DNA from 3 places in the Enterobacter sp. HK169 genome. Region 2 is predicted to be linked to each of the others. Evidence: predicted binding sites of a transcription regulator. Region 2 holds the regulator's gene; each other region holds the start of a gene.
The links. Region 2 encodes CRP, which controls carbon source genes, mostly activating them, when cyclic AMP is high. Its sites were predicted from a motif close to ATGTGANNNNNNTCACAT; they were not measured.
Positions count from the first base shown of each region.

Region 1: the regulator CRP is predicted to act here: its motif matches at 1,740-1,757, upstream of deoC (deoxyribose-phosphate aldolase).
Region 3: the regulator CRP is predicted to act here: its motif matches at 1,691-1,708, upstream of rhaS (HTH-type transcriptional activator RhaS).

Region 1 covers NZ_CP017087.1:3,603,658-3,606,938, forward strand. The annotation lists gene EnteroDNA1_RS17155 (YjjW family glycine radical enzyme activase) at 1-103, opposite strand, end outside; gene EnteroDNA1_RS17160 (YjjI family glycine radical enzyme) at 78-1,625, opposite strand; gene deoC (deoxyribose-phosphate aldolase) at 1,888-2,667, shown strand; gene deoA (thymidine phosphorylase) at 2,777-3,281, shown strand, end outside.
Region 2 covers NZ_CP017087.1:2,545,777-2,549,057, reverse strand. The annotation lists gene EnteroDNA1_RS12185 (YccS/YhfK family putative transporter) at 1-1,004, opposite strand, end outside; gene crp (cAMP-activated global transcriptional regulator CRP) at 1,062-1,694, opposite strand; gene EnteroDNA1_RS12175 (OsmC family protein) at 2,006-2,410, shown strand; gene EnteroDNA1_RS12170 (phosphoribulokinase) at 2,477-3,281, opposite strand, start outside.
Region 3 covers NZ_CP017087.1:2,845,709-2,848,989, reverse strand. The annotation lists gene rhaA (L-rhamnose isomerase) at 1-69, opposite strand, end outside; gene rhaB (rhamnulokinase) at 66-1,535, opposite strand; gene rhaS (HTH-type transcriptional activator RhaS) at 1,837-2,673, shown strand; gene rhaR (HTH-type transcriptional activator RhaR) at 2,747-3,281, shown strand, end outside.

The DNA of each region.
Region 1 (3,281 bases), 1.1 Mb from region 2:
AGCGCAGGTTGCAGCCCTGCAGGAACAGCGCCAGGCGGCTGCCCGGCCCGTCCACGCAGGAAAAAGGAATGACCTGACTAACTAAAGCGCATCTGCTGTTCATGGCTAACCACGCGCGGCTGACGTTCCAGAATACGGGTATTACGTGCGGCTTCTTCCCCCAGCCAGGTAGTATTGGTGCGCGATCCGGCTTCCCGGTATTTCTCCAGATCCGACAAGCGAACCATGTATCCGGTCACGCGGACCAGATCGTTACCCGCGACGTTGGCGGTAAATTCACGCATTCCCGCCCTGAATGCGCCCAGGCAAAGCTGAACCACCGCCTGCGGGTTGCGTTTGACCGTCTCCTCCAGGGTGAGAATATCGCTGATTCCGGAGTGATAGTGTTTGTGATGCGGCGCAACGGCCAGCAGATGGCTGATGGGATCCGGCTCGTCGCCGTAGGGCAGGCGCGCGCCCGGCGTGGTGCCCGAATCGGAACTGATCCCCGACTGCGCGTGAAGCATCGCGCGATGCTTCCAGCCGTGCTTCACCGGCGTGCTTTCAACGAACGCTGCAAGCTGTTCGCTGATGCGATAGCCCAGCGCGTTGGCCTGTTCATCCTTTCCGTAGCGTCCCGCTAATCCTGCTTTCTCACAGAGCGCGTTTACCGCTTCCGCCAGGCCGTACATGCCAAACATGGGCACAAACCGATCCGCATCAGTCAGCCCCTCTTTTACCAGGAAGCTATTCTCAAAGAAGCCAGATTGCTCGTACAGGAAACCGCAGCGCGCATCGATGATGGCAATTTGCTGCTGGCAGTAGTGCGGGAGCGTGCGGGTGAAGAAGTCGTCAATGGATGCGCTGCGTTCAGCAATGGCTTTGAGGTTAAGGCGCACCAGAGTGCTGCCACCGCCTGCAAGCGGCAGGGAGTTGTAACAGCTCACCACGCCGTAACGGCCTTTTGTGAAAATTTTATCATTCATCGGGCCATTAGAAATATGCGGTTTGCTGCATTCACAAATGTTTTTCGCCACCTCAAGCAGCAAATCATGTGGGGTGATATCGGGATCGTAGATAAAGGTCAGGTTCGGCGCGACCTGCTTCAGCTCTGCATCGGCACGCAGAATGGCGCGCGTGACGGGCGTATCTTCAGGCCCGATGTTTGCGTGCATAAACGCATCCGGCAGCGTACGGTCGAGATAGCGCCAGAAACGTTTTATTCGGCTATCGATCTCTTCTTGTGTTAGAATTCTAACATATGGAGTCAATATCGCATCAAGCTGACCGAGATAGACCGGCATCGATGTGACGGACGGAACATGATGGTAGAGGATGGTTAACAGCGAGAGGGCGTCGTCGAGATCTTTCGCGCCTTCCAGCTCCAGCCACTCTGAACCGTTAGCCAGAAATTTTGCGTAATCCGGCAGAACGTAACGGGGTTTGTAAGGCGCATGGCCTTCGAACATGTCGCAGATAACCCCCTCGTCCAGCGCGGCTCGTGCGGCCTCAGGAAGTGCCGGGTAAGGCAGGTTGTTTTCCGCTTCCAGCGCCAGAAAATGACGTTTTTGTTCCGGGGTTAACACCGGGCTTGTCACAATGTGCTGGCAACGTTGTTGCAGGGCGTCGGGGCTGGAGTGGGGCATAGTCGCTTCCTTGAGTGTTCTGCGGATGATGAACGGATTGTAGGAAGCCAGCCTGTCGGGGCTTTTGATCCGACAGGGGGTATCGCTGCTTTAGTCAGCAATTTACGCGCTAAAGTTTGAAGAAGATCTCATTACAGTAATGCAAATTTGTATGCAGTTTTCATTAACTGTGATGAATGTCGAAGTGTGGATGCGGGTGAATGTTAGAATACTCACAGACCCGCAAGGTAAAATTTATACGGCACTGCCGTTGGAGAATGTTATGACCGATTTAACTGCAAGCAGCCTGCGCGCGTTGAAACTGATGGACCTGACCACCCTGAACGATGACGACACCAATGAAAAAGTCATCGCCCTGTGCCATCAGGCGAAAACGCCGGTGGGTAACACCGCAGCCATCTGTATCTACCCGCGCTTTATCCCGATTGCCCGTAAGACGCTGAAAGAGCAGGGTACGCCGGACGTGCGCATTGCAACCGTAACTAACTTCCCGCATGGCAACGACGATATCGAGATCGCGCTGGCAGAAACCCGCGCGGCGATTGCTTACGGCGCAGACGAAGTTGACGTGGTGTTCCCGTACCGCGCGCTGATCGCCGGTAACGAGCAGGTCGGTTTTGACCTAGTGAAAGCCTGTAAAGACGCGTGCGCGGCGGCAAATGTGCTGCTGAAAGTGATCATCGAAACCGGCGAGCTGAAAGAAGAGGCGCTGATTCGTAAGGCATCTGAAATCTCCATCAAAGCCGGTGCGGATTTCATTAAAACCTCTACCGGTAAAGTGCCGGTGAATGCGACCCCGGAAAGCGCGCGCATCATGATGGAAGTGATCCGCGACATGGGCGTATCCAAAACCGTTGGTTTCAAACCTGCGGGCGGCGTGCGTACTGCTGAAGACGCGCAGCAATTCCTGGCGATTGCCGACGAGCTGTTTGGCGCCGACTGGGCCGATTCCCGTCACTACCGCTTCGGTGCGTCCAGCCTGCTGGCCAGCCTGCTGAAAGCGCTGGGTCATGGCGACGGTAAGAGCGCAAGCAGCTACTGATTGCCAGACAATGCCGGATGACGCTTCGCTCATCCGGTCGACAGGATCGTAGGGCGGGTAAGCGTAGCGCCACCCGCCACAACTCCCCCGATTCCGCATGGAGGTTACCGTGTTTCTCGCACAAGAAATTATTCGTAAAAAACGTGATGGTCATGCATTAAGCGATGAAGAGATCCGCTTCTTCATCAACGGCATTCGTGATAACACCGTCTCAGAAGGGCAAATTGCGGCTCTGGCGATGACCATTTTCTTCCACGATATGTCGATGCCTGAGCGCGTGTCGCTGACCATGGCGATGCGAGATTCAGGAACCGTTCTGGACTGGAAAAGCCTCAACCTTAACGGCCCGATTGTGGATAAGCACTCCACCGGCGGCGTGGGTGACGTGACGTCTCTGATGCTCGGCCCTATGGTGGCAGCCTGTGGCGGTTACATCCCGATGATCTCCGGGCGCGGCCTGGGCCACACCGGCGGTACGCTCGACAAACTGGAAGCCATTCCGGGCTTCGATATCTTCCCGGACGACAACCGCTTCCGCGACATTATTAAAGACGTTGGTGTGGCGATTATCGGCCAGACCAGCTCTCTTGCTCCGGCAGACAAGCGTTTCTACG
Region 2 (3,281 bases):
TAAAGCGGGCGCTGGGTGCGCAACACGCGGGCGATGCGGCTGAAGTGCCAGGCGGCAAACTGGCCGACCGGGTTATCGGGATGCTGGCGGGCGATTTTCTCCAGCGCGCCCAGCTGTTTTTCCATGTTAAAGCGCGTCGGGTAGCGGTGGTAGAGAATATCATCGGCCAGGATCCGCAGACGTGCCGATACGGTCTGCGCGTTCCAGCGGATCACCGCTTCGGCGTGGCTGCGCTCGACCAGCTTTTGCACCTCCTGCGGGTGGTGAAGGCTTACGGAGATATGCTCCTGTAGATCCAGCCCGACCTGGAAGGTGCGCAGCAGCCGCTTGTACTCGTGGTTCTTGTTGGCGGCGAGCATATGCAGCTGCTGATAGCACTGGCTTATGAGATCCACCACCTTCTGCTGGCGCGTCAGCAGCGGCGGTAAGGATTTTTCCGGATCGGTGTGCTGGGTGAGCAGGGTGTATTTGGCCTCGCAGTAATCCGCAAGCTGCACATAGAGCAGGCTCAGGGATTCACGCAGCGGCTGCTCCCGCCACAGCCAGAACCAAAACCAGTTAAACAGCCCGTACCATAATGTCCCCAGGGCGTAGATCAGCAGCGGCTCCCACACCGGCATGTTCCCGGCGAGGCTCAGCGTGAAAATGGCCGCAATCAGCGAGGCGGGAAGCAGGCGAGCATGCAGCGAACTGATTTCCGCCGTGACGCCAAGGGTCATCGCCAGTACGGTCAGGATCAGCGGCAGCGGGATATCCCGGGCAAGCAGGAGTTGTACGGCGAGGCTACAGCCCGCAAACAGGCAGCCACCAACGATCAGGCGTTTGAAAAAACGCTTATGCGGCGTGTCCAGACCGGCGATGTTGCAGCAGGCGGGCACGAGGGAAAACAGCAGGCCTTGCTGAAGATGTCCGAGGATCAGGCCTATGGCCACAGGAAGACACAACACCAGCGTTTGCCGCAGTGCGTAGTTAACTTCCGGGTGATAGATCAGCCTGCGCCACATGGGGAGTAGAGACAAAAACGGCGTGACACCTTGCGATGGCACGCCGTTTAAGCGGAATTAACGCGTTCCGTAGACCACGATGGTTTTACCGTGGGCGGAGATCAGGTTTTGATCTTCCAGCATTTTCAGGATACGGCCCACTGTTTCACGGGAGCAGCCGACGATCTGACCAATTTCCTGACGGGTAATTTTAATTTGCATGCCGTCCGGGTGGGTCATGGCGTCTGGCTGTTTCGCCAGGTTCAACAGGGTTTGTGCGATACGGCCGGTAACGTCCAGGAAGGCGAGGTTACCCACTTTCTCTGACGTGACCTGCAGACGGCGCGCCATCTGGGAAGAAAGACGCATCAGGATGTCAGGGTTAACCTGAATCAGCTGACGGAACTTCTTGTAAGAAATTTCAGCCACTTCACATGCTGTCTTTGCTCGAACCCAGGCGCTACGTTCCTGGCCCTCTTCAAACAGGCCCAGTTCACCGATGAAATCGCCCTGGTTCAGATAAGAAAGGATCATCTCTTTCCCTTCTTCATCTTTGATCAGCACTGCCACCGAGCCTTTAACGATGTAATACAACGTTTCCGCTTTTTCACCCTGGTGAATCAGCGTGCTCTTCGATGGGTACTTATGAATGTGGCAATGAGACAAGAACCATTCGAGAGTCGGGTCTGTTTGCGGTTTGCCAAGCACCATGCGCTGTTATCCTCTGTTATAAGCTGTCACCAGAGTCATCAGATGCATCCGGACTCTGGGGTTGCAATCGAATTCTTACCCATACCCTGGGAAGTCGGCTACCGTAACGTTTCGCAGCCAGTAAAGTTTGATGTCCTCTGCATACACGTGTAACGTCAATGTATTACTGTAGCATCCTGAGTGTTTTAGCATAGCTTTCGCCGCGTGTCTCCTGGTGTCTCGCTTCAGCATGATGCAGGTCGCCTTCCATTGCGATAAATGTAACGCACACGTAATCTGTCACCAAAAATGCAACGTTGGAGTTAATGAATATGCAAGCGCGCGTGAAATGGGTTGAAGGTTTAACGTTCCTGGGCGAGTCCGCGTCAGGACACCAGATTTTGATGGACGGTAACTCCGGCGATAAAGCACCCAGCCCAATGGAAATGGTGCTGATGGCGGCAGGCGGATGCAGCGCAATTGACGTGGTGTCGATTCTGCAAAAAGGACGTCATGACGTGACGGATTGTGAGGTTAAACTCACGTCAGAGCGTCGCGAAGAGGCGCCACGCCTGTTCACCCATATTAACCTGCACTTTGTGGTCACCGGTAAAGAGCTGAAAGACGCGGCGGTCTCGCGTGCGGTGGACCTGTCTGCGGAGAAGTACTGCTCTGTGGCGTTAATGCTGGAGAAAGCGGTAAAAATCACGCATTCGTATGAAGTGATCGAGGCGTGATTGATGGGGCATCGTGCGTGTTGATGCCCTCACCCTAACCCTCTCCCACAGGGAGAGGGAACATGCTCACGCGATCTGCTTCCCTTCCATCAGTCGCTCCACCAGCGGCGTCATGATGAGCTCCATCGCCAGCCCCATTTTTCCGCCCGGCACGACTAACGTATTCATGTGCGAAATAAACGAGCCCTGCAGCATTGCCAGCAGCCAGGGGTAATCAATGCCTTCGAGATTGCGGAAATGGATCACCACAAAGCTCTCATCCAGCGACGGGATGCTTTTGGCCGCGAACGGGTTGGAGGTGTCCACCGTCGGCACGCGCTGGAAGTTGATATGGGTGCGGGAGAACTGCGGCGTCAGGAAGTTAATGTAATCCTCCATGGAGCGCACCACGGAGTCCATCACCGCTTCGCGAGAATGGCCACGCTCGCTCATGTCACGCGTCAGCTTCTGGATCCACTCCAGGTTAACGATAGGGACCACGCCGACCAGCAGATCCACGTGGCGCGCCACATCGTGTTGAGGGGTGACCACGCCGCCGTGCAATCCTTCGTAAAACAGGACGTCGGTGGGTTCCGGCAGCGGCTGCCACGGGGTAAAGGTTCCCGGCACCTGATTCCAGGGTACGGCTTCATCATAGGTGTGCAGATACTTGCGGGACTGCCCTTTGCCGCTCTTACCGTACTCTATAAAGGTTTGTTCCAGCAGGCCAAAGTCATTGGCCTCCGGGCCGAAGTAGCTGATGTGTTTACCCGAATCGCGCGCCTTACGAATGGCCATGTCCATCTCCGGACGCGTGTAGCGGTGAAAGCTGTCGCCTTCGACCTCCGCCGCACGGAGATTCAGCTGGGCGAAAATCTTGCGAAATGCGAGG
Region 3 (3,281 bases), 300 kb from region 2:
GACATCCACGCCGACGGCGGCGAAACGCTGTTTAGCCAGGCCCCAGGCTTGTTCTAATTGAGTTGTCATGCGCAAAGCTCCTTAGTCAGTCGGTTTTGCTGAAACTGCGCCCGAAAGCGAGCAATTTCACGGCAGGGATTGGGGGTGAATGTGGTCAGGCTGGCGTTAGCCGCCACCACCGAACGGAAGTCGTCAACGCTGGAAAGTTCGTCCAGGGTCATCAGCTGAATGCCGATATTCCCGAGCGTGGAGGCCTCCACGGGACCCGCCACCACGGTGATGCCGCAGGCATCGGCGCAGAGCTGGTTCAGCAGCTGGTTCTGGCAGCCGCCGCCCACGATATGCAGCTGGCTGAACGGTTTTCCGCGAAGGCTCGCCAGCTCGCTGAGGATGTCGGCATACAGCAGGGCGAGGCTGTCAAAAATGCAGCGCGCCAGTTCTGAAGGGCTCGACGGCACCGGCTGCCCGCCCTCGACGCAGGCGGCCTGAATTTCGGCGCTCATGTGCGCCGGGTTGATAAAGCGGTCATCGTTCGGGTTGATCAGGAACGTACAGGCCTTCAGCTTCTCGGTTTCGGCGATAAGCGCGGGCAGGTCGGTAATGTTTTGCTCTTTCAGCACCCGCTGGAGCAGCCACAGCCCCATGATGTTTTTCAGTACGCGGTAGCGGCCTTCGGCACCGCCTTCGTTGGTAATATTTGCCGCCATCGCGGCATCGCTGGCGTACGGGGTTTTGCTCTCAAAGCCCATCAGCGACCAGGTGCCGGACGAGAGGTAAGCCGCGTCTTTGCTTGCAAGTGGGGACGCTATTACCGCGCTGGCGGTATCGTGGCTGGCGACGGCAACGACAGGGATTGCGTTCCCCTGGGGGCAAATCCAGTGACCGATCACGTTACCCGGGTGGGTTGGCGTGCCGAACCAGGAAGGCGAGGCCCCCGTCCAGGCCAGCAGATGTTCGTCCCAGCTATCCGAGTTGATGTTGACCAGCTGCGTGGTGGTGGCGTTGGTATATTCCCAGTTCATGTTGCCGGTCAGGCGATAGCTCAGGTAGTCCGGGATCAGCAGCGCATGGGCCACGTCCGCGACCAGCTCCGGCTGTTGCTCGACCAAAGCACGCAGCTGATAAAGCGTGTTAAACGGCAGAAACTGAATGCCGCTGCGCCCGTAGATGTTGTCCTTGCCAAGCTGGGCGATAGCGTTCGCCATCAGGCCGTCGGTGCGGCTGTCGCGATAAGAAACCGGCAAGCCGACGCGCTCGCCATGGCTATCAAGCAGAACGAAGTCTACGCCCCAGGTATCAATGCCGATGCTGTCGATGCGAATGCCGTCGTTGCAGACGTTGTTCAGTCCGGTACGGATCTCCGCCTCCAGGGCATCGATATCCCAGGTATCAAAACCGTCCTGCTTTTGCAGGCAGTTGGCGAAACGGTGCATTTCGCGAAGCGAAAGCGCGTGCTGCTCACGGTCCCAGCTCGCGAGCATTACGCGGCCGCTGGATGCGCCTAAATCGACAGCCACACAATGGCGAAAAGTCATGGTCGGGTCCTTTCTTAAGTCATTAGCGGTGAGTGTAAAAAAGGGAAGAAAAAGTCACCTTCTCACCACTGACAGGCCAAATCTCGCGCTGGCAAGAAAGCAAAGGTGAATGTGAGGGCGTTCACAGTTTCCAGCAGTGACGGGATGCTCAGGCAGTGTGACGCTGAGCGCATTTCCCGATCTTTCCCCCTGTTTCTTGAAAAATGGACAGCTTTTGCGAGGTTTACTGCCAAAAATTGAAGGTGAGTGTGGGAGGCCTTAATTACTATTTTGAGAACATTTTTCATTGGTGGGGGCCGTTATGACCGTACTGCACTGCGTGGATTTTTTTCCTTCAGGAGGTTCGCCTGTCGCGATTGAGCCACGGCTTCCTCAGGCTGCGTTCCCGGAGCATCATCATGATTTTCACGAAATTGTGATTGTTGAGCGCGGGACGGGTATTCATGTTTTCAATGGCCAGCCTTATACCATCAGCGGCGGTACGGTGTGCTTCGTGCGCGACCACGACCGGCACCTGTATGAACATACCGACAACCTGTATCTGACGAATGTGCTTTACCGTTCCCCGGACGCGTTCCAGTTTCTTTCGGGGCTGAGCCAGCTGTTGCCCCAGGAGCAAGACGGACACTATCCGTCGCACTGGCGGGTGAATCAGTCCATCCTGCAGCAGGTGCGTCAGCTGGTGAGCCAGATGGAGAGAAGCGAGGACGGGCAGGAGACGCACGCCATTGCCACGCGCGAACTGCTGTTTATGCAGCTTCTGGTGCTGCTGCGCCGCAGCAGCCTGGTGGAAGGGCTGGAAGATAACAACGCGCGCCTGAACTATCTGATGGCCTGGCTGGAAGATCATTTTGCCGAGGATGTCTGCTGGGAAACCCTTGCGGATGATTTTTCCCTGTCGTTGCGGACCCTGCATCGCCAGCTTAAACAGCACACCGGACTGACGCCGCAACGCTACCTTAACCGTCTGCGCCTGATCAAAGCGCGTCATCTTTTACGTCATACCGACGATAGCGTCACTGATATTGCCTATTGCTGCGGTTTTGGCGACAGCAATCACTTTTCAACGCTATTTCGCCGGGAATTTAACTGGTCTCCGCGCGATATTCGCCAGGGAAAAGACGCGATGCTTCAGTAACGCGAGGGCAGTCACCGTTTTATTTCCGCAAAAAAGCTAATAGTGTCAGGTTATTCGGCGTAGAGGTCGTGGTGTGGCTGCTCAGTTAATTCTTCGCAAAGATGATTTTTTTGCCTCCGCGAGTCAGGCTGTCACGGTGGCCGATCGCTACCCGCAGGACGTCTTTGCCGAACATACCCACGAGTTTTGCGAGCTGGTGCTGGTTTGGCGCGGTAACGGCCTGCACATCCTCAACGACCGTCCCTACCGCATCACGCGCGGAGACCTGTTCTACATTCGCGCGGATGATAAACACTCCTACGCCTCGGTTAACGACCTGGTGCTGCAGAACGTTATTTACTGTCCGGACAGGCTCAAGCTTAACGTGGACTGGGCCGCGAGCATTCCGGGCTTTCTTGATGCTAAGGGTTCTCCGCACTGGCGCTTAAGCAGTAGCGGCATGGCTCAGGTACGGCAGGTTATTTCTCAACTGGAGCAGGAGAGCCAGAAGAACGACCCCGTTGCTAACCAGCTGGCGGAGTTGCTTTTCGCCCAGCTGGTGATGACGTTGAAGCGCCATCGTTACGCCACTGATAACCCCTCCGCCACAACGCAGGAAGCGCTGCTGG